DNA from 4 places in the Pectobacterium parvum genome. Region 1 is predicted to be linked to each of the others. Evidence: predicted binding sites of a transcription regulator. Region 1 holds the regulator's gene; each other region holds the start of a gene.
The links. Region 1 encodes CRP, which controls carbon source genes, mostly activating them, when cyclic AMP is high. Its sites were predicted from a motif close to ATGTGANNNNNNTCACAT; they were not measured.

Region 2: LOZ86_RS18020 (nucleoside-specific channel-forming protein Tsx) is a predicted target of CRP. The motif match lies at 3,256-3,273, and genes of this name have one in related genera.
Region 3: fadL (long-chain fatty acid transporter FadL) is a predicted target of CRP. The motif match lies at 2,509-2,526, and genes of this name have one in related genera.
Region 4: LOZ86_RS19055 (NupC/NupG family nucleoside CNT transporter) is a predicted target of CRP. The motif match lies at 2,661-2,678, and genes of this name have one in related genera.

What each region holds. Positions count from the first base shown of each region.
Region 1 covers NZ_CP087392.1:702,328-707,317, reverse strand. Annotated here, with positions in the region: gene LOZ86_RS03120 (hydrolase) at 1-376, shown strand, start outside; gene LOZ86_RS03115 (YheU family protein) at 373-609, shown strand; gene LOZ86_RS03110 (phosphoribulokinase) at 734-1,603, shown strand; gene LOZ86_RS03105 (OsmC family protein) at 1,717-2,124, opposite strand; gene crp (cAMP-activated global transcriptional regulator CRP) at 2,499-3,131, shown strand; gene argD (bifunctional acetylornithine/succinyldiaminopimelate transaminase) at 3,289-4,515, opposite strand; gene LOZ86_RS03090 (aminodeoxychorismate synthase component II) at 4,635-4,990, opposite strand, start outside.
Region 2 covers NZ_CP087392.1:3,998,639-4,003,628, reverse strand. Annotated here, with positions in the region: gene gspE (type II secretion system protein GspE) at 1-432, opposite strand, end outside; gene ppdD (prepilin peptidase-dependent pilin) at 435-881, opposite strand; gene nadC (carboxylating nicotinate-nucleotide diphosphorylase) at 1,196-2,086, opposite strand; gene LOZ86_RS18020 (nucleoside-specific channel-forming protein Tsx) at 2,231-3,091, opposite strand; gene ampD (1,6-anhydro-N-acetylmuramyl-L-alanine amidase AmpD) at 3,511-4,083, shown strand; gene ampE (beta-lactamase regulator AmpE) at 4,083-4,937, shown strand; gene LOZ86_RS18005 (glycoside hydrolase family 43 protein) at 4,989-4,990, opposite strand, start outside.
Region 3 covers NZ_CP087392.1:1,655,313-1,660,302, forward strand. Annotated here, with positions in the region: gene LOZ86_RS07415 (PI-PLC domain-containing protein) at 1-790, shown strand, start outside; gene fadL (long-chain fatty acid transporter FadL) at 959-2,260, opposite strand; gene LOZ86_RS07425 (YfcZ/YiiS family protein) at 2,724-3,020, shown strand; gene LOZ86_RS21510 (thioesterase, FlK family) at 3,080-3,196, opposite strand; partial or broken gene LOZ86_RS07430 (transposase) at 3,290-3,445, shown strand; partial or broken gene LOZ86_RS07435 (hypothetical protein) at 3,609-3,899, opposite strand; gene LOZ86_RS07440 (hypothetical protein) at 4,067-4,990, opposite strand, start outside.
Region 4 covers NZ_CP087392.1:4,242,709-4,247,698, reverse strand. Annotated here, with positions in the region: gene osmY (molecular chaperone OsmY) at 343-951, shown strand; gene LOZ86_RS19070 (DUF1328 domain-containing protein) at 1,107-1,268, shown strand; gene LOZ86_RS19065 (CsbD family protein) at 1,423-1,611, shown strand; gene LOZ86_RS19060 (TatD family hydrolase) at 1,726-2,523, shown strand; gene LOZ86_RS19055 (NupC/NupG family nucleoside CNT transporter) at 2,840-4,117, shown strand; gene LOZ86_RS19050 (4'-phosphopantetheinyl transferase family protein) at 4,290-4,990, shown strand, end outside.

The DNA.
Region 1 (4,990 bases):
GCGAGAGTTTGATGACGTCATTACCTCACGTATCCACGGCTTCCGCGATGCGGCCGACTACTATCGACGCTGTAGCGCTCTGCCACTGTTGCCTCAGATACGAAAACCGCTGCTCATCATCCATGCGAAGGACGATCCTTTCATGACATCAGAGGTGATTCCCGATCTGTCTCAGTTACCGTCTAATATTGAGTATCAGCTAACGGAACATGGCGGGCATGTTGGCTTCGTCGGTGGAACGTTGCTGAAACCGGAAATGTGGCTGGAACAGCGCATTCCCAACTGGCTTAGCCCATTTTTGGACCAGGCCAGCGACTCTTTTTCTTCAGGAGCCGTTTTTACTCAGAAACCCTTTGAATCAGGAAACATAGCGTGATTATTCCCTGGCAACAGCTCGACCCAGAAACGCTGGATAGCATCATCGAATCTTTCGTTCTGCGGGAAGGCACCGATTACGGCGAACAGGAGCGTTCGCTGGCGCAGAAAGTGGAAGATATCCGCGGCCAACTCCAATCTGGCGAGGTGGTGTTGGTGTGGTCTGAGTTACATGAAACCCTCAATATCATGCCGCGTAATCAGCTCAATTCCGGAGGACATGCCCCTTATTGAGCACGCCGAAAGTCGTGAAAGAACGCGCCAAACATGCTAACAATGATGATAATTACGTCTTTTTTGAGGATGCGCGCAGGCCTTCGGTCTATGCGGGCATCGCGATCACGGAGTCACGCACTTTATGTCACATCAACATCCGATTATTGCGGTTACCGGCTCCAGCGGAGCGGGAACCACGACAACCAGTCTGGCCTTCCGTAAGATTTTCCAGCAGTTTGATCTGCGCGCAGCCCAGTTGGAAGGCGATAGCTTTCACCGCTATACCCGCCCGGAAATGGATATGGCAATTCGTAAAGCGCGTGATTCAGGACGCCACATCAGCTACTTCGGCCCAGAAGCGAATGATTTCAGCCTGCTGGAACAGTCGTTTATTGAATATGGCCTGCACGGGCGTGGCCAGACGCGTAAATACCTTCATACCTACGATGAAGCCATTCCCTATAATCAGGTTCCTGGGACGTTCACGCCGTGGGAGCCGATGCCAGAACCCACCGATATCCTGTTCTATGAAGGATTGCACAGCGGCGTGGTCACCGAGCAAAACGACGTGGCACAGCATGTCGATTTGCTCGTCGGCGTGGTGCCGATCGTCAACCTGGAATGGATTCAAAAGCTGATTCGTGACGTTAATGAGCGCGGCCACTCGCGTGAAGCGGTGATGGATTCCGTCGTCCGCTCAATGGAAGACTACATCACCTATATCACGCCACAGTTCTCTCGCACACACATCAACTTCCAGCGCGTGCCCACCGTGGACACCTCCAACCCGTTCGCCGCCAAATCGATTCCCTCATTGGACGAAAGCTTCGTCGTGATTCATTTTCAGGGGTTGGATAATATTGATTACCCCTATCTGCTCGCTATGTTGCAGGGTTCCTTTATCTCCCACATCAACACGCTGGTCGTTACCGGTGGGAAGATGGGATTGGCGATGGAATTAATCATGGCACCGCTGGTGCAGCGGTTAATTGAAGGGAAAACGATCGAATAAGCATCGAGATACACGGGGCGACCACAGGGGTGAGGCCTCCCTACGGGAACCACCCCCTGTGTTTCCCCTAATAACAGGCTTAAGTGACCAGAATTAGTGCCCAGAGACAGGGATTATGCCAGCACTCTAATTTCGTGGCTGTGCGTCACCTCAACGGCTTTGCCCAGCATCAATGCTACTGAGCAGTATTTTTCTGCCGACAGTGCGACGGCTCGCTCGACAACTTTGTCGGTCAATCCTTTTCCCGTCACGATAAAATGCAGATTGATATGGGTGAATAAACGCGGCGCTTCTGACCGACGTTCTGACGTTAATTTCACTTCACAATCCGCTACATCGTTGCGGCTTTTTTGCAGAATCGACACCACATCAATCGCGCTGCATCCCCCTACGGACATCAACACCATTTCCATCGGACTCGGCGCTTTATCACCGGAATTGCCGTCCATCAATATCTGATGTCCTGATGCGGATTCGCCCAAAAACGTTAAGCCTTCAACCCATTTTACCCGTGCCTGCATGATGCCTCTCCACTAAAAATTTTTTGAAAATTTATACCGTTACTGTACAAAAACCAGCGTTAATCAGCGCTTTGTCATGCTGAAGCGAGACAACACAAGACACGTCCTTAAAGCTGTGTTAAAACGAAAATAGAATAGACCTTTTCTGGACAAACCCAGAAACGAAGAAGATGATGACCTGGCCAGACATACCCAGCCATTTTTACGGTGCGGCAAGGCAGCAACCGGAAAATAAAGGGTACAGAGGTTTCAGTATATTCCCTGACGTCATTCTGCCTAGACTGAATTTTATTTTTTTAGCAGTTAAACACGCCGTACAGGGAACTCTGACCCCTGTAATTTGCGCAGTGAATTACAACAGAGGATGATAGCGAATGGTTCTCGGCAAACCGCAAACAGATCCAACTCTCGAATGGTTCCTTTCCCATTGTCATATCCACAAGTATCCATCGAAGAGCACGCTGATTCACCAAGGTGAAAAAGCAGAAACGCTTTACTACATCGTGAAAGGCTCTGTCGCAGTGCTAATCAAAGATGAAGAAGGCAAGGAAATGATTCTCTCCTACCTCAATCAGGGCGATTTTATCGGCGAGCTCGGCCTGTTTGAAGAAGGTCAGGAACGCAGCGCCTGGGTTCGGGCAAAAACCGCCTGTGAAGTGGCTGAAATTTCCTATAAAAAATTCCGCCAACTCATCCAGGTTAACCCGGATATCCTCATGCGTCTGTCTGCACAAATGGCAAACAGACTTCAGGTTACCTCTGAAAAAGTCGGCAACCTCGCCTTCCTTGATGTGACTGGCCGTATTGCCCAAACCCTACTCAACCTGGCCAAACAACCTGATGCCATGACACATCCAGATGGCATGCAAATAAAAATTACCCGTCAGGAAATTGGGCAAATCGTTGGCTGCTCGCGTGAAACCGTGGGCCGCATTCTGAAAATGTTAGAAGACCAGAACCTGATCTCTGCACACGGTAAAACGATTGTCGTTTACGGCACTCGCTAAACCCCTGTCGCGGTACCCTACCAATAAAAAAAGCGTGAAGCCTTGGCCTCACGCTTTTTTTATGGCGAGCTTCCTGCTCGCCACCCTGCGGGTCGTCGCAAGCGACGTTGAAAAACGTTCCCTACGTTTTTTTATGGCTGATCTTTTGAGAGCATAATCAGTTTGCTGCGTTAACGACCTGCGCGACGGCTTTAGCGAATTTCGCCATCCCCTGCGCAATATCCTCTTCATCAATAATCAAAGATGGTACGAAGCGGATTACGTTCGGCCCAGCCATCAGCACCATAAGCCCCTGAGACGTTGCCGCAGCCAGAAACTCGCCCGCGCGACCATGCCATTGCGGTTTCAGTTCGGCACCCAGCAGCAGCCCCATACCGCGAACCTGCTCGAATATTCCGCACTGCTGATTGATTTTCTCAAGCTCACTAACAAAGCGATCGTGGCGATCCGCCACACCTGATAGCACTTCTGGTGTGTTAATAATATCCAGCGCAGCTTCCGCCACCGCACAGGCCAGCGGGTTGCCGCCATAAGTGGTGCCGTGTACCCCAACCGTCATGGCCGATGCGATCTCTTCCGTCGTCAGCATCGCGCTAATCGGGAAACCACCGCCCAATGCTTTAGCCGTTGTGAGGATATCTGGCGTAATGCCGTAGTGCATGTAGCTGAATAGTTTGCCAGTGCGCCCCATTCCGCTCTGCACTTCATCAAACACCAGCAGCGCCTTGTGCTGATCGCACAGATCGCGAACGCCTTGTAAAAACTCAGGCGTAGCGGGCGTAATCCCCCCTTCCCCCTGAATCGGCTCCAGTACAACCGCACAGGTGTGATCGTCCATCACCGCTTTAACAGCAGCCAGATCGTTGAAGGGAACATGAACAATATCGGCAGGCTTAGGCCCGAAACCGTCGGCATATTTAGGCTGTCCGCCGACCGAGACGGTGAACAGCGTCCGACCATGGAATGCATTGTAGAAGGCGATGATCTTGGTTTTATACGGACTATGGCGTTTAATCCCATAGTGACGTGCCAGCTTAAAGGCAGCTTCGTTAGCCTCAGCACCGGAGTTAACAAAGAACACGCGGTCGGCAAAAGTAGCATCAATCAATTTGCTGGCGAGGCGTAGCGCAGGCTCATTAGTGAAAATATTGCTGGTGTGCCACAGCGTTTCACCCTGCTGCTGCAACGCGTTCACCAATGCAGGATGGCAGTGACCCAGCGCCGTGACCGCAATACCACCGGAGAAATCGATATACTCGCGGCCGTCCTGATCCCAGACGCGGCTCCCTTTACCTTTCACGGGTACAAACTTCGCGGGTGCATAAACTGGCAAAATCACTTTATCATGAGTATCCCGTGTCACTGCTTTCTGCTCTGCTGCCATTTGCTGCCTCACTCTGCTGTCCATCATATCTAAATGAAAATATAGTCAACAAATATGCATAAAAAATCAATTACAGGCAATATTAAATCGGCTACTGAGGAGAATAACTTTCTATATCACTAAATTTTAAGGAAATTATCCAAAAGCTGATGCCCCTGCTGGCTAAGAATGCTCTCTGGGTGAAACTGCACCCCTTCCAGTGGCAATGCGCGATGGCGGATCCCCATAATCTCATCACGCTTTCCTTCATGTTCGCTCCAGGCCGTGACCTCAAAGCAATCGGGTAGCGAGGCGGAATCAATAATGAGTGAATGATAACGGGTGACCGTCAAAGGCTGAGCCAACCCCGTGAAAACCCCCGTATCGCTATGCGCAATCGCTGAGGTTTTCCCGTGCATGACCTGCCGTGCCCGCACCACGCGCGCGCCGAACGCCTGCCCCATCGCCTGATGGCCAAGACACACGCCCAGAATAG
Region 2 (4,990 bases), 1.4 Mb from region 1:
GTCAATGCGTAGGCGTACGCGGTAGCTATCTAGCAACGGCTCAAAGTGGATATCAGACGCGCGCCGCTGAACGGCGAGACGTAGCGTTTGGTGGATAAATTGTGCAACGGGGGAGTCGTCGTTATGATCTTGTTGCTCGGTGCTGTTGTTATGAATATTGTGATAAGTGCTGGCATGGTAGGTTTCTGTGGGCTCGGCAACGGCGTTCACTGGGTTAAGCTGCTGTTCCATTCTGGCCTGTGGCCATTGTTCCACCATAATACGGCGATTGCTGGCGAAACGCAGCGCGGCAATCATCTCCGCAGAAGGGGAAGTCGTGACGGCCACCGACAGCGTTTGTTCATCAAGACTGAGCAGCAGCGCCTGATAACGTCGGCACAGTGTCTGCAACTCGTTGAGCGTATGCTCGGAGGTGAAGGAGGAGTCTGTCATGATTAGCCTGCCGTATTATCGAAACGAAAAACGTCCTGACAGGCGGATTGCAGGCTCTCTGCGTTGCTATCCGTGGCACAGTTTTTCGTCCAGCGTGAAGATCCGATTTCGGTATCCCACGTTGGCGTCAGAATAACGCGCAGCCCTTGCAGAGTGGATTGGCCAGTCAGCGTAATTACTCCTTGAGTGACGCTAACGGCGCTAACATAGCGTGAAGATTTGCTACCCGGAATTCCCTGACTACCGGTATTGCAGGCCGTAAAAGCGGCATTTTCCAGACCACAGAGATCGACGGGCGTTTTATAAGACACCATCGTTTGAAGCATGTCCGTTAGCGCAGCTTTTTGCAGATAGCCTTGATAAGCCGGTACGCCAATAGCGCTGAGGATGGCGACGATCGCAATAACAATCATCAGCTCAATCAGCGTAAATCCTTGCTGTTTTATCATGTCGATTTCCCTGTTGTGGCACATAAATGAAAGGCTTCGGTGCAGAAATCCATACGGATGGCGGCAGCATAGAAAAGGGGGCGAAGGCTGACGAGCAGAGAAATATGAAACAGGAAAGCGCTACGACATGTTTTTAGAGACTTGCAGAGGATTGAAAATTTTTTGCGAACAGAGACGCAATTTTCACGCTGTCGGGACAGGAAGTCCGCGCAGGATTTACCGTGTGTGTCGTTACGATGGTGTACGAGAGGATGAGATGTCGAGAGGTGAACGAGGTGCGAAATGGCACCTCGCTGGTAGAAATAGAAGAGCGCTTAGATAAAGCGCATGGATAAATCCAGTGCCTGTACGTGCTTGGTTAACGCCCCCACGGAGATATAGTCCACGCCCGTTTCCGCGTAGCCACGCAGCGTGTCGAGGGTGACATTACCGGATATTTCCAGCAATGCGCGGCCTTGTGTGGTGTTAACGGCTTCCCGGATATTGTCCAGACTGAAATTATCCAGCATGACGATATCTGCGCCCGCTTCCAGCGCCTGCTGTAATTCATCCAGTGATTCGACCTCAACTTCTACCGGAACATCGCTGCGTAAAGACTGTGCTTTTTCTACCGCATTTTTGATTGAGCCTGCGGCGATGATGTGGTTTTCCTTGATCAGGAAAGCGTCGGATAAACCGAGTCGGTGGTTGTCTCCGCCACCGCATGATACGGCGTATTTCAGCGCGGTTCTCAGCCCCGGCAGCGTCTTGCGCGTATCCAGCAGTCGAGTACGCGTTCCCTGCAATACGGCAACATAACGGCTGACTTCGGTTGCGACGCCGGACAGCGTTTGCAGGAAATTCAGCGCAGTACGTTCGCCTGTCAGGAGCTGTTTGGCTGGCCCCGTGATGTCACACAGCGTTTGGTTGGGCGTGATAGCGTCGCCATCGGCAACGTGCCAGACGATCGTGGTCGTGTTGCCTAATTGAGAAAAGACTTCCTCAAGCCAGCGCGTGCCGCAGAATATGCCTGCTTCACGCGTGATAATGCGTGCGCTGACGGTCTCGTTGTCGGGGAGCAGAAGCGCGGTAATGTCTTGATTAGCATCGACGATGCCACCTAAATCTTCACGCAAGGCCAGTTGCACGCTGGCGGGGATATCTTGTGCAATACGAGCGAGCAAGGCTTGTTGGCGTTGTTCCTGACTGTAGCGACGCGTTGACATGACAAAACTCCGAAGGGGGATTCGGAGGTCTATGCTACCTTGTTTATATCAGGACATCCAGAATGAATAATTATTACAATTCAAACTGTTACTGTTATTAATCTTCCGGCGAACATCCGTGGTCGCCGGAAAGGGGAGGCGATTTTAGAAGTTGTAACCAACGACCAGATAGTAGCCCCAGCCGGTAGATTTCACTTCAAACGGGCCTTTGCCGAAATTGAGTTCTGCGCCATCAGCCCATTGGCCGCCGTTGTGGAAATAACGAGCGACGAAAGAGTAGTGCCAGTGGTCGTAGCCCAGCGCCAGAATATGGCTGGAGGCAATGGAATTGTTGGTGCGGCTTGAATTCGATTTATCACGCAGTTCTGAGCCAAAATCGAAATTGGTGAAGCTGATGTACGAGACGTTGCCGCCCAACATTGAGCCCAGTGGGTAAGAGTATTTCACTTTTACACGGTAGCCGTCCCACTCGTTTTCGTTAGCGGCGCCGTAGTTCTGCCATTGGTATTTGGCATAGCCGTTCAGTGAGAGGGACAGATCGGTGCCGGTATCAATATCGGTACCTAAGCCCATGTACCAGGTGCTTTGGCGTGAACCGCTGTTGCGACCCTGATCGTAAATAACGTTATTGGCGATGTACCACTCTTTAAACGGACCAAAGCTCAGGTCAGCTCCCGTCAGTTTATCAATTGAGAAGCGTGGTTCGATCTCGACAAACAGCGGAGAGCCTTTGTCCCAAATGCCACGGCTGTCGGGATCGCCACCAAAAAACTTAGGCGCATCGGCGTAACCGTAGAAATCGAACCAGTCTTTACGCGCAAATGCTTCGTATTCCAGGTAAGTCGTGCTGTTCAGTTGCGGCCCGAAACGGGTGTGGGCGCTACCGACGACGTTAATGCTCTGGTGCCACCAGTCGGACAGATATTCGGCTTTATTGCTGTCGGCAAGAACAGGCATTGAGCATGACAGTGCGAGCAACGCGCCTGCGGCGAAAGTTTTTTTCATGTTAAGTACCATAGTGTTAGACGTCATGTGCGTCGTACGTAAGACCGCAAAATAAGTTTTGGTAATATCTAAAAAAATCAGAAGATAATTTTGTCATGCATTTTAAGTAAAAATAGACGCAATGCACGAAAACGATTGCCTTTTATTATGCTATTACATTTGTAATGTGATTTTAATCACATAATGGTGTTAGGAATTTCACCTTACTAAAAAAGTATCGGGATTGCATTCAGGCAGGAAAGCGACGGGAATATCACAAAACGAACGGTAAAACCTATTGATACCCAGTTGAATAGATAGCACGGCGTGAAACATGGTATCTTGGATACAAGGACCTTTTGGCTACAATTGTTTTTACTCCGGAAATTGATTTTTCGCCTGATTCAGCCGGCAAACGATACGATGCGAGGTTATCGCCGATGCTTTTGGAAAATGGCTGGTTATCCGACATTACACACACGCCTTCACCGCATTATGATGGTCGCCCGAATGATGAGGTGCCTTCCCTACTGGTGATCCACAATATCAGTCTGCCGCCCGGCGAGTTTGGTGGTCCGTATATTGATCAATTGTTTACGGCGACGTTGGATCCCACTGCGCATCCTTATTTCGCCGACATTTCCCATTTACGCGTCGCGGCACACTGCCTGATTCGCCGCGATGGGCAAATCACACAGTATGTGCCTTTCGATCGGCGCGCCTGGCATGCCGGTGTGTCGGTGTTTGAAGGCCGGGAACGCTGTAATGATTTCTCTATTGGCATTGAGCTGGAAGGGACGGATACGCTGCCTTTTACCGCGCAGCAGTATCACTCGCTGGTGGCGATTACACGCCTATTGATGCGGGCCTATCCTATTACGCCGTCGCGCATTACCGGACACAGCGACATTGCGCCGGGCCGTAAAACCGACCCCGGACCGGCATTTGACTGGGACGGCTATCATCGTCTGCTACAAGAAAACTGGACAGAGAACAAAGGGAGTCTGGATTAATGACGCTGTTTACACTGTTGCTTACGCTGGCATGGGAACGCTTGTTCAAACAGGGCGAGCACTGGCAGATCGATCATCGGCTTGAGGTCGTGTTCCGGCACGTACCAGCTCCGTCTTTATTGCAAACGCTGTTCCTGACGCTCTGCTGCATGGGCATCGTGGCGGGCCTGCTGTGGCTCACGAGCGGTATTCTATTCGGCCTGATTTCTCTTTTGCTGTGGATTATCATCAGCTTGATGTGCATTGGTGCGGGTGAAATCCGTCAGCACTATCGGCGCTATTTGCAGGCTGCACAGCGCGGTGAGGCGGATGCCCGCCGGGAAATGGCGGCTGAACTGGCGCTGATTCACGGTCTGCCCGTTGGCACGGGAGAAGAAGAGCAACTGAAAGAGCTGCAAAATGCGCTGCTGTGGATAAATTTCCGGTTTTATTTAGCACCACTGTTCTGGTTTATCGTTGCCGGACCCTACGGGCCGATTGCTCTGATGGGGTACGCGTTTTTACGCGCCAGACAGACCTGGCTTGCCCGCCACCACACCCCGCTGGAGCGCGCGCAGTCTGGTGTCGATAGTTTACTGCATTGGCTTGACTGGATTCCTGCCCGCTTGGTCGGTGCCGCTTACGCACTGCTGGGGCACGGCGAGAAAGCGCTGCCTGCCTGGTTCGCCTCGCTGGGGGATTCTCGCAGTTCACAGTATTGGGTGTTGACTCAACTGGCCCAATTCTCTCTGGCGCGTGAATCCCACGTTGAGCCTGTGGAGACGCCCAAAGCCGCCGTCACGCTAGCGAAAAAAGTGACGCTAGCATTAGTGGTCGTCGTCGCGCTCCTGACGATATACGGTGCGCTGGTTTGATTTCTACATGTACGTCCCAACGGACGTCCCAGCGCACCCATTTCTCGCTTATT
Region 3 (4,990 bases), 950 kb from region 1:
TAAACGCATCAAACCAACGCCTCCAGCAGGAGATGCCTATACCGTTCTTCAGCTTCAGGATACGGCGACTAATGCCATTAATATTCCATCATACATCTCTGAATTCCTCTCCCTCAGCGATGCATCTTCCATTTTAATGTCAACAAAATTAAATTTTGATAAAACCACTTATCCGTGGGTGTTAAGTAACGCTGCTAAAATAGCACCTCAAAAATTACCATTAATTTTCCTAAATGATTTTGTTGATAATAACCTGGCGCTTATTTCATCAACTGTAACATTACAACGTATTGAGCAGAGTACAGAATACTTTACTATTGAATCTGTGCACTTCGAGAATGTATTTCTACGAATGGATGGAGCAGGAAGTAACCAACAAAATCCTGCTGGATTCGGTATAGTTAATGCGCAGTATGGACCGCCTGGAGAATGTGAAAAATTTTCAATTGAAACGGATGAAAATAATGTTAGCCGAATACGTTCCTTAGCATTTCCTGATGTTTACTTACGCTTGGATGGGAGTAACGTAAACGAGAATATTTATTCTGGTGCTGGAATTGTAAACTGTCAATATTCTCCTCCCGGTCCTTGGGAAAGATTTTATATAGAAAAAAATAGTGGAGGTAACTTCACCATTAGGTCAGTACAGTTCCCAAATGCTTATTTACGCCTGGATGGATCAAATATAGACAAATTTGAACCTCATGGAGCTGGGGTTGTAAATGGTCAATATACGCCTCCAGGCCCTTGGGAGGTGTTTAAAATCAAAAAATCAAGTGGTAATCAGTAGTTGAAAATTAAAACTAACACGAATCTTTTGAGGTTCTTCGCCTTGTTACATTAGGGCAATAAAAAAGCAGGTAAGTTGCCTTACCTGCTTTATCACGTTCTGACTGATAGCAATAGAACGCGTGCTTTATTTATAAACTCGTACGTTACTTAGAACGCCATTCTTTATTTAGAACGCATAGTTAAAGTTCACGCCGTACAGCCAGGCTTTACCTTTGGAGGTAAAGTTGTAACTTGGAGAACCTGCTCTATCAGAGATCGGTTCGCTGATATCAACTTGCTTACCATGCATATAAGACACGCCAACATCAACAGACGCGTCTTTATTGAAGGCGTAGGTGGTGCCTGCGCTCAACCAGAAACGGTCCTGATCGGGAATAGAGATAGAACGTCTGTCGGCTGGTACTGGGCTATCATCAAACGCGATACCGCTACGGAACGTCCAGTTATCGTCATGATAGTAGGTGGTGCCGAGTGCGATACGGTAGGCATCACGGAAGCCTTCCTCTTTCTGGAACAGCGTGTTGCCACCGTTACCTGTCGCTTTCAGTTCCTGGAAATGGCTCCAACTGGTGTAGGTCAGGCTGTAGTGAACTGCCCATTTCGGCGCTACACGGTGGTAGGCAGATGCTTCCCACATTTCTGGCAGATTGAGTGTTAATTGACCCGGTACTGTTGCGCCATTGAGGGCACCAGGTCCAGCGGTGCGTTGGTTACTGTAATCGCCATTGAAATCGATATCGACTTTGGAACGATAGGTCAGGCCGAAGCGATTATTGTCATCCACTTCATACAGAATACCGGCGTTCCAGCCGTATCCCCATTCTTTACCTTCCAGACGAGCCATCTCTGAAGACGGGCCCGCAACGGCACCCTGAGCGCCACCCGCACCGGCAGGAACATTAGCCAGTTCACCCGCGCGCCGAATAAATTTGGCATCGGCATAAACCGCGTTAACCCCTAAACCAAAACTGAAATGTTGGTTCAGGCGATACGCGGCACTCAGGTTCAGGTTTGATGTCAACAGGTCGGTTTCTCCACCGATAGAACCTGCTGCATAGTTATCATTAAATTTAGTCGCCAGACCATAGTTAGTGGTGGCGGAAGCACCAATTGCCCACTGTTCATTCAGCGGCATGATGAAATGCAGGTTCGGTACCCAGGCGTGTGGTGCGATATTTTTGGCGCTGGTATCTTGCCCGGTCAGGGAGTTTTTCCCCTGAACATCGATATCCGGGTTGATATAGGTGACACCACCGGAGAAAGACGGGCGGTCAAACATGGTCATGGTCGCCGGGTTACGGCTACCGGAGGTCGCATTATCGGCTACGGCACCTTCACCAGAAAACGCGCGTCCCAGACCAGATGATGAGTATTCATTTAGCTGGAAGCCAGCCGCGGACACATTTGCTGAAAACAGGGCCACCGCAACAGCAATTGTGGATTGTTTGAACAGGTTTTTCTGGTTCATGACCAAAACCTCTTTATATGCTTGTTATTTAACTTTGTTACACGAAGTAACAAGGGACGCGCATTGTAGGGGGCGCACTCAGCCTGACAAATCAGACCAGTTGGCAAAGTATAAGTTGGGAATCCGACAATGTTGCGATGGTGTGTTAAAAATATGTCCGGAATGATGCAAAATTTAGATCTGCTTAACGTTTTGGTTAATTTGTGTGAAGAGATATTACTCGGTCTTTACTGCCGCACAACACCGTAATGTGATTGATATCACTAAAATTACTGGTCAGCATGAAGTGCTGGTACTGCTTCGGGATGAGGGAGTAAAATATGAGGAAGATAAAAATATTTGAACTGGATCATATACGCTAAATAATTCGAGTTGCAGGACAAAACGTTAGCGTTTTGAACAACGCACATGCACCTTGAAGTATGACGAGTATATATCTCCCGCGTTTTAAGAGGAAAGTAGTATGGCGAACGTAATCAACAAATGCAGCGCTGAAGAAACCGCAGCCTGCTGCTGTGTCGATGTCGGCACAATTATGGATAACACGGATTGCACGGCGTCTTACAGCAACGTTTTCGGCGATCGTGCTGAGGCGGAAGCAGCACTGGCCGCCCTGACGGAAAAAGCGCGAGCGGTAGAATCCGAACCTTGCGAAATCACCAGCACGCTGGAAGATGTAGGCGGCGGCGTTAAATTGGACATTGATTTCACGTTCAGCTGCCAGGCTGAAACGATGATTTTCCAGCTCGGCCTGCGTTAAGTCTTCCTTCTGGCAGGCATTGCGTTATCGCAGAGTCTGCCAGACTCGCTTTATTTCTCCTACAAACGCTTCATGAAGCGCTCTACGTTGATGATTGCGCGCTGGTGAGTTCCTTCACCAATCAGTCCGTTTTCATCATGACAAGTGACCCAAAAGACAAGTGTCCTGTGGCCGATTTCAACAAGCTCAACGCTGGCGGTAACCTGATTTTACCCGCCAATAGTGGACACGAGACTAAGTGAGTAAACTCTCTACCTGGGGTAGCTCACATGGCAAAATCCGTATCAACCAGTAAAAAGCCACGTAAGCAACATACGCCTGAATTCCGCAATGGAGCCCTGAAGCTTGTAGTACGCATCGGTGTTGCTGTCGCTGCTCGTGAATTCAGTTTGTATGAATCCCAGCTCTATAACTGGCGCAGCAAGTAACAGAGCCAGACAACATCAACGCCAAACAGCGGCACGGTGCCCCACGACTGGCTGATGAGCTACCGGAATATAACGTGGAAACCATTGCAGCGAGCTTCCCTTTGATAAACCGCTTCTTGTCGTGGAGATCCCTGATCCGCGAACAGAACGCAACAAGGGCAGCCATGGTATTGACCTCTTCAAGTCTGGACTGAAGCAGAGTCATACGGCTGGTAATGTACTCATGATAATCAGCAGGTACGGGCAGTGGCAGCGCCAGTGTGAGTTTGTCAAAGTCCTTTTCGGGTATGAGGTAATCATCAAAATTTTTGTAGCGGCGCGAGCTTTTAACCCAGATATCCCCGGAGCGCAACGCTCCCTTAAGTTCGCTGAGCGCACAAAATTCATAATACTGCCGGTCAATACCCGCAGGTGTAATCACCACCCTGCGCCAGCTTTCAGGGACAAACTCGGTTAGGCTTCAGACCCCTAATAGCCCGATAGCAGGTCACGTCATTTGTCCCGGAATTCATCGTTCGCGTCCATCAATATTTAGATGGACGCGATTGTTACCAGAAAAACAATCTTCTCAAGACGTCTTTCACGGGGCGCTTACATATCAATGGGATAATGCAGACGTTAAAATCCCGTTGATTTAATATTTTTCATTCTGGATTTAATTAACTCACAAATATATTTTTCTGCTGTATTGGATGATATTATTTTATCTAACTCGTTTACTTTTGTCAGTTGCTCTGGGGTTAAGGTTTGTTGTGTTATGTTTGATTTTAAAGATGATATTATTTCTCCTGTGAATGGCTTTCTCCCAGTAATTCTATTGTCTAGGTGTTTTTCTAAATCCCGACCACCGAGTTTTTTTATAGACTTCACCAAAGGAGCCTTCCAAGGCTGCATGTCATAATAAGGGAATTTCCCTTTTATAGTGAGATAATCACTAAGAGACTGATCTCCACTAGCCATCCCAGTGTCAGCTAATATTAGGAAATCATCATAGATATTTTTTGGCAATTTATTTGTTATAATAATTTTTATTTTTTTTGTTCCACTACCAGTAAAAATATTTTGTCTTTCAATATTACCGCTATCAGAGTTTATCACAGTAATTGTGGCCTTGGAAAAGAGAGATGCGTAGTCAAATTCCTCATTTTTTGTTTTCAGAATGTTTTCTATCCCGTTAGTAAGAACGGTGATTCTCGAGGTATGAAGTTCCCGCAGACTCATGATGAAAGTTGCACTTCTTTCATCTTCGACTATTTCGCTGAGTGTGTTGGCAATGAAGACCTGCGATCCGGTAACATAAGTGTCTGAGCTAATGTACGCTAGGTGATAACTATTGTCCCTTGAAAGAGTTACATTGTAGCTATCAAATAAATTTATCAATTCACCTTCAAATCTGGATTTTATTTCATTAATTGTTCTTTCATCTGTAGGTATGTACCCTATAGATCCGCTATCAAATCCAAGTTTATTTATGCTAATGTTAGTGAACCCAATTTTTTTTAGCATGTCATTATAGTTGTTTAATTCTTGACTATTACTATC
Region 4 (4,990 bases), 1.2 Mb from region 1:
GCTTTTCCCCTGCTGTGATTTCTCGTCTCGGTGCAACAGACAAATCTGAATTGCTGTGTACATTCCCTTGTTCCCCTGTGATTTTCCATTCTGTAGGCTATAGTTAACAGCGTGTTAACTGATTTAGCTTGTTCAACTGTTAGCGCAATTTAAGTTGGTTCATTATTTTTATTTGTTTCGCCTTTTCAATTCAATGCTCTGATTTTTTTATGCAAGTAGAGGGAATCATCTGAGTGTTGATAACGTCATTATCACCTTGATTTGCTGATGACGGTGCAGGCGTTAACGTGACCCAAATCGGTTATTTCGGGTTTATAGAAGAGCATAAGAAGGAAGACATCGATGAAAAAGACCAAATTGACACAATCGCTGATCGTAGTTGCTCTGGGTTTGATTCTGGCCGGCGGTGCCATGGCTGAGGAAACGTTAGGGCAGAAAGTAGAACGTATCGCGGACACAACTGGTGCAAAAATCGATAGCTCCGCTAATAAAGCCTCTGGCTACGTCAGTGACAGCGCTATCACAGCAAAAGTGAAGAGTGCGTTGTTGGAAGACAAATCGATTACCAGCAGCGACATTTCCGTTGAAACATCAAATGGCGTCGTTACGCTGAGCGGCTTTGTCGGTAGTCAGGAATTGAGCACCCGTGCGGTGCAAATCGCTACGCAGGTTGAGGATGTGCAGTCTGTCAGCGACAAATTGCAGGTGAAAGATTCCCAATCACAATCGGTTGGTGCTTATGCCGATGATGCAGTGATTACCAGCACGATTAAAGCCAAACTGCTGGCAGATGACATTGTTCCGTCTCGTAAAGTGAAAGTCGAAACGCAGGCTGGCGTCGTGCAGCTGAGCGGCGAGGTGGACAGCAAAGCGCAGTCCGACCGAGCTGAAAGTATTGCGAAGGCCGTTGACGGCGTGAAAAGCGTTAAGAACGACCTGGCAGTGAAATAACCATCGCCATACCGTACAGGGTTATCCGTAGTCGCGGATAACCCTACCTAATCCGCACAATAAAACACCACTTGTGGATACGCAGTCAGGACGCAAGAAGCGCGTCAGGATGACCACCATGATTATTTTTCATTTTTGTCTGGTAAGGAGAGCGTATGTTTCGTTGGGGCATTATATTTTTAGTCATTGCACTGATCGCGGCAGCACTGGGTTTCGGCGGATTGGCCGGTACAGCAGCTGGCGCGGCGAAAATCGTCTTTGTGGTCGGTATTATTCTGTTTCTGGTTAGCTTGTTTACGGGTCGAAAACGGCCGTAGCACAGCACATTCCTTCATTCTTTCTCCATAGAAAGAAATGTCATACAGAGCACACAGCCGCGCCACGCGGCTGTCACATTTTACCGGCACACTATCTTCTACTGACACTACCCGCGTATTTGCTGCATTTCGACAGTTTATCAGGAGGGTTATGATGAATAGCGATATCGTTGTTGGCAAATGGAAACAGTGGAAAGGGAATTTCCTGGCGCTGTGGGCCGACTGGTTTGACAGCGACTGCGCCTGGCTGGAAGGGAGTAACGATTACCTGTCCGGCGTCTTGCAAGAGGGTTACGGAAAAGCGCACGAAGAGGTATCCTCAGAAAAAACCACGTTACACTGAGGCCTCACCGTAACGACAAGTCCGATTCTGCCATGAGGCTTTGGCAGGATAGTTCTTGGGCGTAGATTAGGTCGCCTCGTCTTGACGGGCCTAATTTTGACGGAGAGAAGCAACGTGCTTTCTGAACGACACCGCTTTATCGATACCCACTGTCATTTTGATTTCCCCCTATTCTATGATGATGCACCGGAAAGCTTGCGGCTGGCGCAAGACGCTGGCGTTGAACGCATCATTATTCCGGCTGTGGCTTCTCAGCATTTTGAACGCGTGTTGACGCTCTCTCGCACCTACTCTCCGCTTTACGCCGCATTGGGCCTTCACCCGCTTTATATCGCTGAACATCAGGAAAGCGACCTGCTCCGTCTGGAAGAGGAACTGCGCCAGCTACCTGTAAAGCTGGTGGCGGTGGGGGAGATTGGGCTGGACCTCTATATGCCGGAACCGCAGTTTGAGCGGCAGCTTACCTTTCTTGAGGCTCAGCTTCGGCTGGCGAAAAAATACGACCTCCCGACGATCCTGCACTCGCGACGCAGTCACGACAGGCTGGCGCAATTACTCCGCCGTATCGACGTGCCACGTACCGGCGTGGTTCACGGGTTTGCAGGCAGCCTGGCGCAGGCGCAGGCCTTTATCCGGCTGGGCTATTACATCGGCGTAGGGGGAACCATTACCTATGACAGAGCGAATAAAACGCGTCAGGCGATCGCACAGCTGCCGTTAGATCGGCTGTTGTTGGAAACTGATGCACCTGATATGCCGATGAGTGGCTATCAAGGACAACCCAACCGACCCGAGCGTATTTCGTGCGCGTTTCAAACGCTGTGTGAGTTACGTACAGAATCGCCTGAAGAGATTGCCGAGGCGCTGTTGCAGAATTCGTTCAGGCTGTTTGGACGGCTTACCCCGTCATAACGCTGAGAGTGTTACGACGCTATCCGTTACACCACAGCCATTCCCCCAAGTGGAAGAATCTTTGCTTCCGCTTTTCTCTTATTTCTGTGCAACAACGAACATAACCGTCATTTCGATTTCATATACCAACCATGAAATTGTGATGGAGATCACCTTTCAGTGTTTTGGACTGTTCGATGTTGTATGTATTTGTGACATAAGTTAGCGACCATTATCGGCCTGTCTTTATACTCGGTTCCCCAGAACGAGCTTACTGTTCTGGCGAAACGATTTTTATTATGCTCTCACTTTTTTCACGCGTTATAGGGAACTGCACATGCAACTCGTTATGAGTCTCATCGGCATGATTGTTCTGATTTTGTTTGCGGTTATGCTGTCCAATAATCGTAAAGCTATCAGATTGCGCACCGTAGCTGGTGCTTTCATTCTTCAGATCGGTATCGGTGCACTGGTGCTGTATGTACCAGTAGGGCGCAAAATTCTGGAGGGTATGACGGGCGGTGTAGCAAACGTTATCGCCTACGGAAACCAAGGGGTTTCGTTTATTTTTGGCGGTCTGGTTTCCGACAAAATGTTCGAAGTATTTGGCGGTGGCGGCTTTGTCTTTGCCCTCCGCGTGTTGCCCGTTATTGTCTTTTTCTCCTCTCTTATTGCTGTGCTGTATTACATGGGCGTCATGCAGTTTGTTATTCGACTGCTGGGCGGTGGATTACAAAAACTGTTGGGAACATCCCGAACCGAATCGCTCTCTGCTACGGCTAACATCTTTGTTGGCCAGACAGAAGCGCCGCTGGTGGTGCGTCCGTATATTAACAACATGACGCAATCAGAACTGTTCGCTGTGATGTGTGGCGGTTTGGCTTCTATCGCAGGTTCGGTGATGGCAGGCTATGCCCAGATGGGCGTACCGCTGGAATACCTGATCGCTGCGTCCTTCATGGCTGCACCAGGTGGGTTGCTGTTCGCCAAACTGATGGTGCCGGAAACGGAAAAAACGCATGACCACGAAGATATGCTTGGGTTTGTCGACGAGAATGATCGTCCAGCAAATGTGATTGATGCGGCGGCAAGTGGGGCTGCCTCTGGTATGCAACTGGCGCTGAATGTGGGCGCGATGCTATTGGCATTTGTCGCATTAATTGCATTATTGAACGGCATTCTGGGCGGTATTGGTGGTTGGTTTGACTATCCGAACTTGTCGTTGGAACTGATTCTGGGCTGGTGTTTTGCGCCCGTTGCATACCTGATTGGTATTCCTTGGAGCGAAGCAGCGGTTGCTGGTTCGTTTATTGGCCAAAAACTGATCGTCAACGAATTCGTTGCTTACATGAGTTTCAGTGAATATCTGAAACCGGATGACGTGGTACAGGCTGCGGGCTTGCAGGTTCTTTCGGATCATACCAAAGCTGTGATTTCGTTCGCACTGTGTGGCTTTGCTAACCTTTCCTCTATTGCTATTCTTATTGGAGGTTTGGGCAGTATGGCACCAAGCAGACGGCAGGATATTGCCCGCTTTGGTTTGAAGGCAGTTGCGGCAGGCGCGCTTTCTAACCTGATGAGCGCCTGCATCGCTGGGTTCTTTTTGGCTTTGTAGCTCTTTCTGACTATGTAGTGCCAGGCTTTGTAGATGTAAACAGGCTATAGGGATGATGTGCGGTGAAAGTCGCCCATTGTTCGTTTAACGCCCTGCTTTATTTCGGGTTTAGGCGTGGTCTACGCGATGTTTACCGAGTGTGGGTGCGATTCGCTTACCTGAGTGGAGTAACATGCTTTCTGCTTTTATTGATGATGTTGAATGGATTACTTTTCCACGGGCAACGGATGGTGCCGCCTACCCAGGTATTACTGCTCGCTGCCATTTCCATTTGTCCGCCTACGACGACGCGCTTTTTGCCGAGGCGAACATTCCTTTCTCCGACGCGCTAGAGCGTGCCGTGCCGAAACGACGTGCCGAATTTCTGGCTGGACGCTGTGTGGCCAAACACGTGTTGAACAAGCTGGAACACCCTGGCTTTGTTCTGCATAGCGGGGAAGACCGCTCGCCGCAGTGGCCGGGCAATATTGCCGGTTCGCTGAGCCATAACAAAGACAGCGTGCTCTGCGCCGCCCATTTACGGAGCGATGCGCTATCGTGCGTGGGGGTGGATATCGAAGGATTTATGTCCGACGAGCGTGCGCAGTCGCTGTGGCCCGGCATCATTGGCGATGAAGAGTTCCAATGGTTTCAGGAGCGGGAAGAAGCATTTAGCTGTTTACTGACGATCGGCTTCTCGGCGAAGGAGAGCCTGTTTAAGGCGCTTTACCCGCAGGTCCGGCACTATTTCGATTTTCTGGACGCCAGACTGGTGGCGCTGGATATCACCAAACGCGAGTTCGAGCTGGAACTGCTGACCGATCTGACGCCAACGTTTTATGCCGGACGCCGTTTTAAGGGCGCGTATCTGTTAAGAGAGTACGACGTCACCAC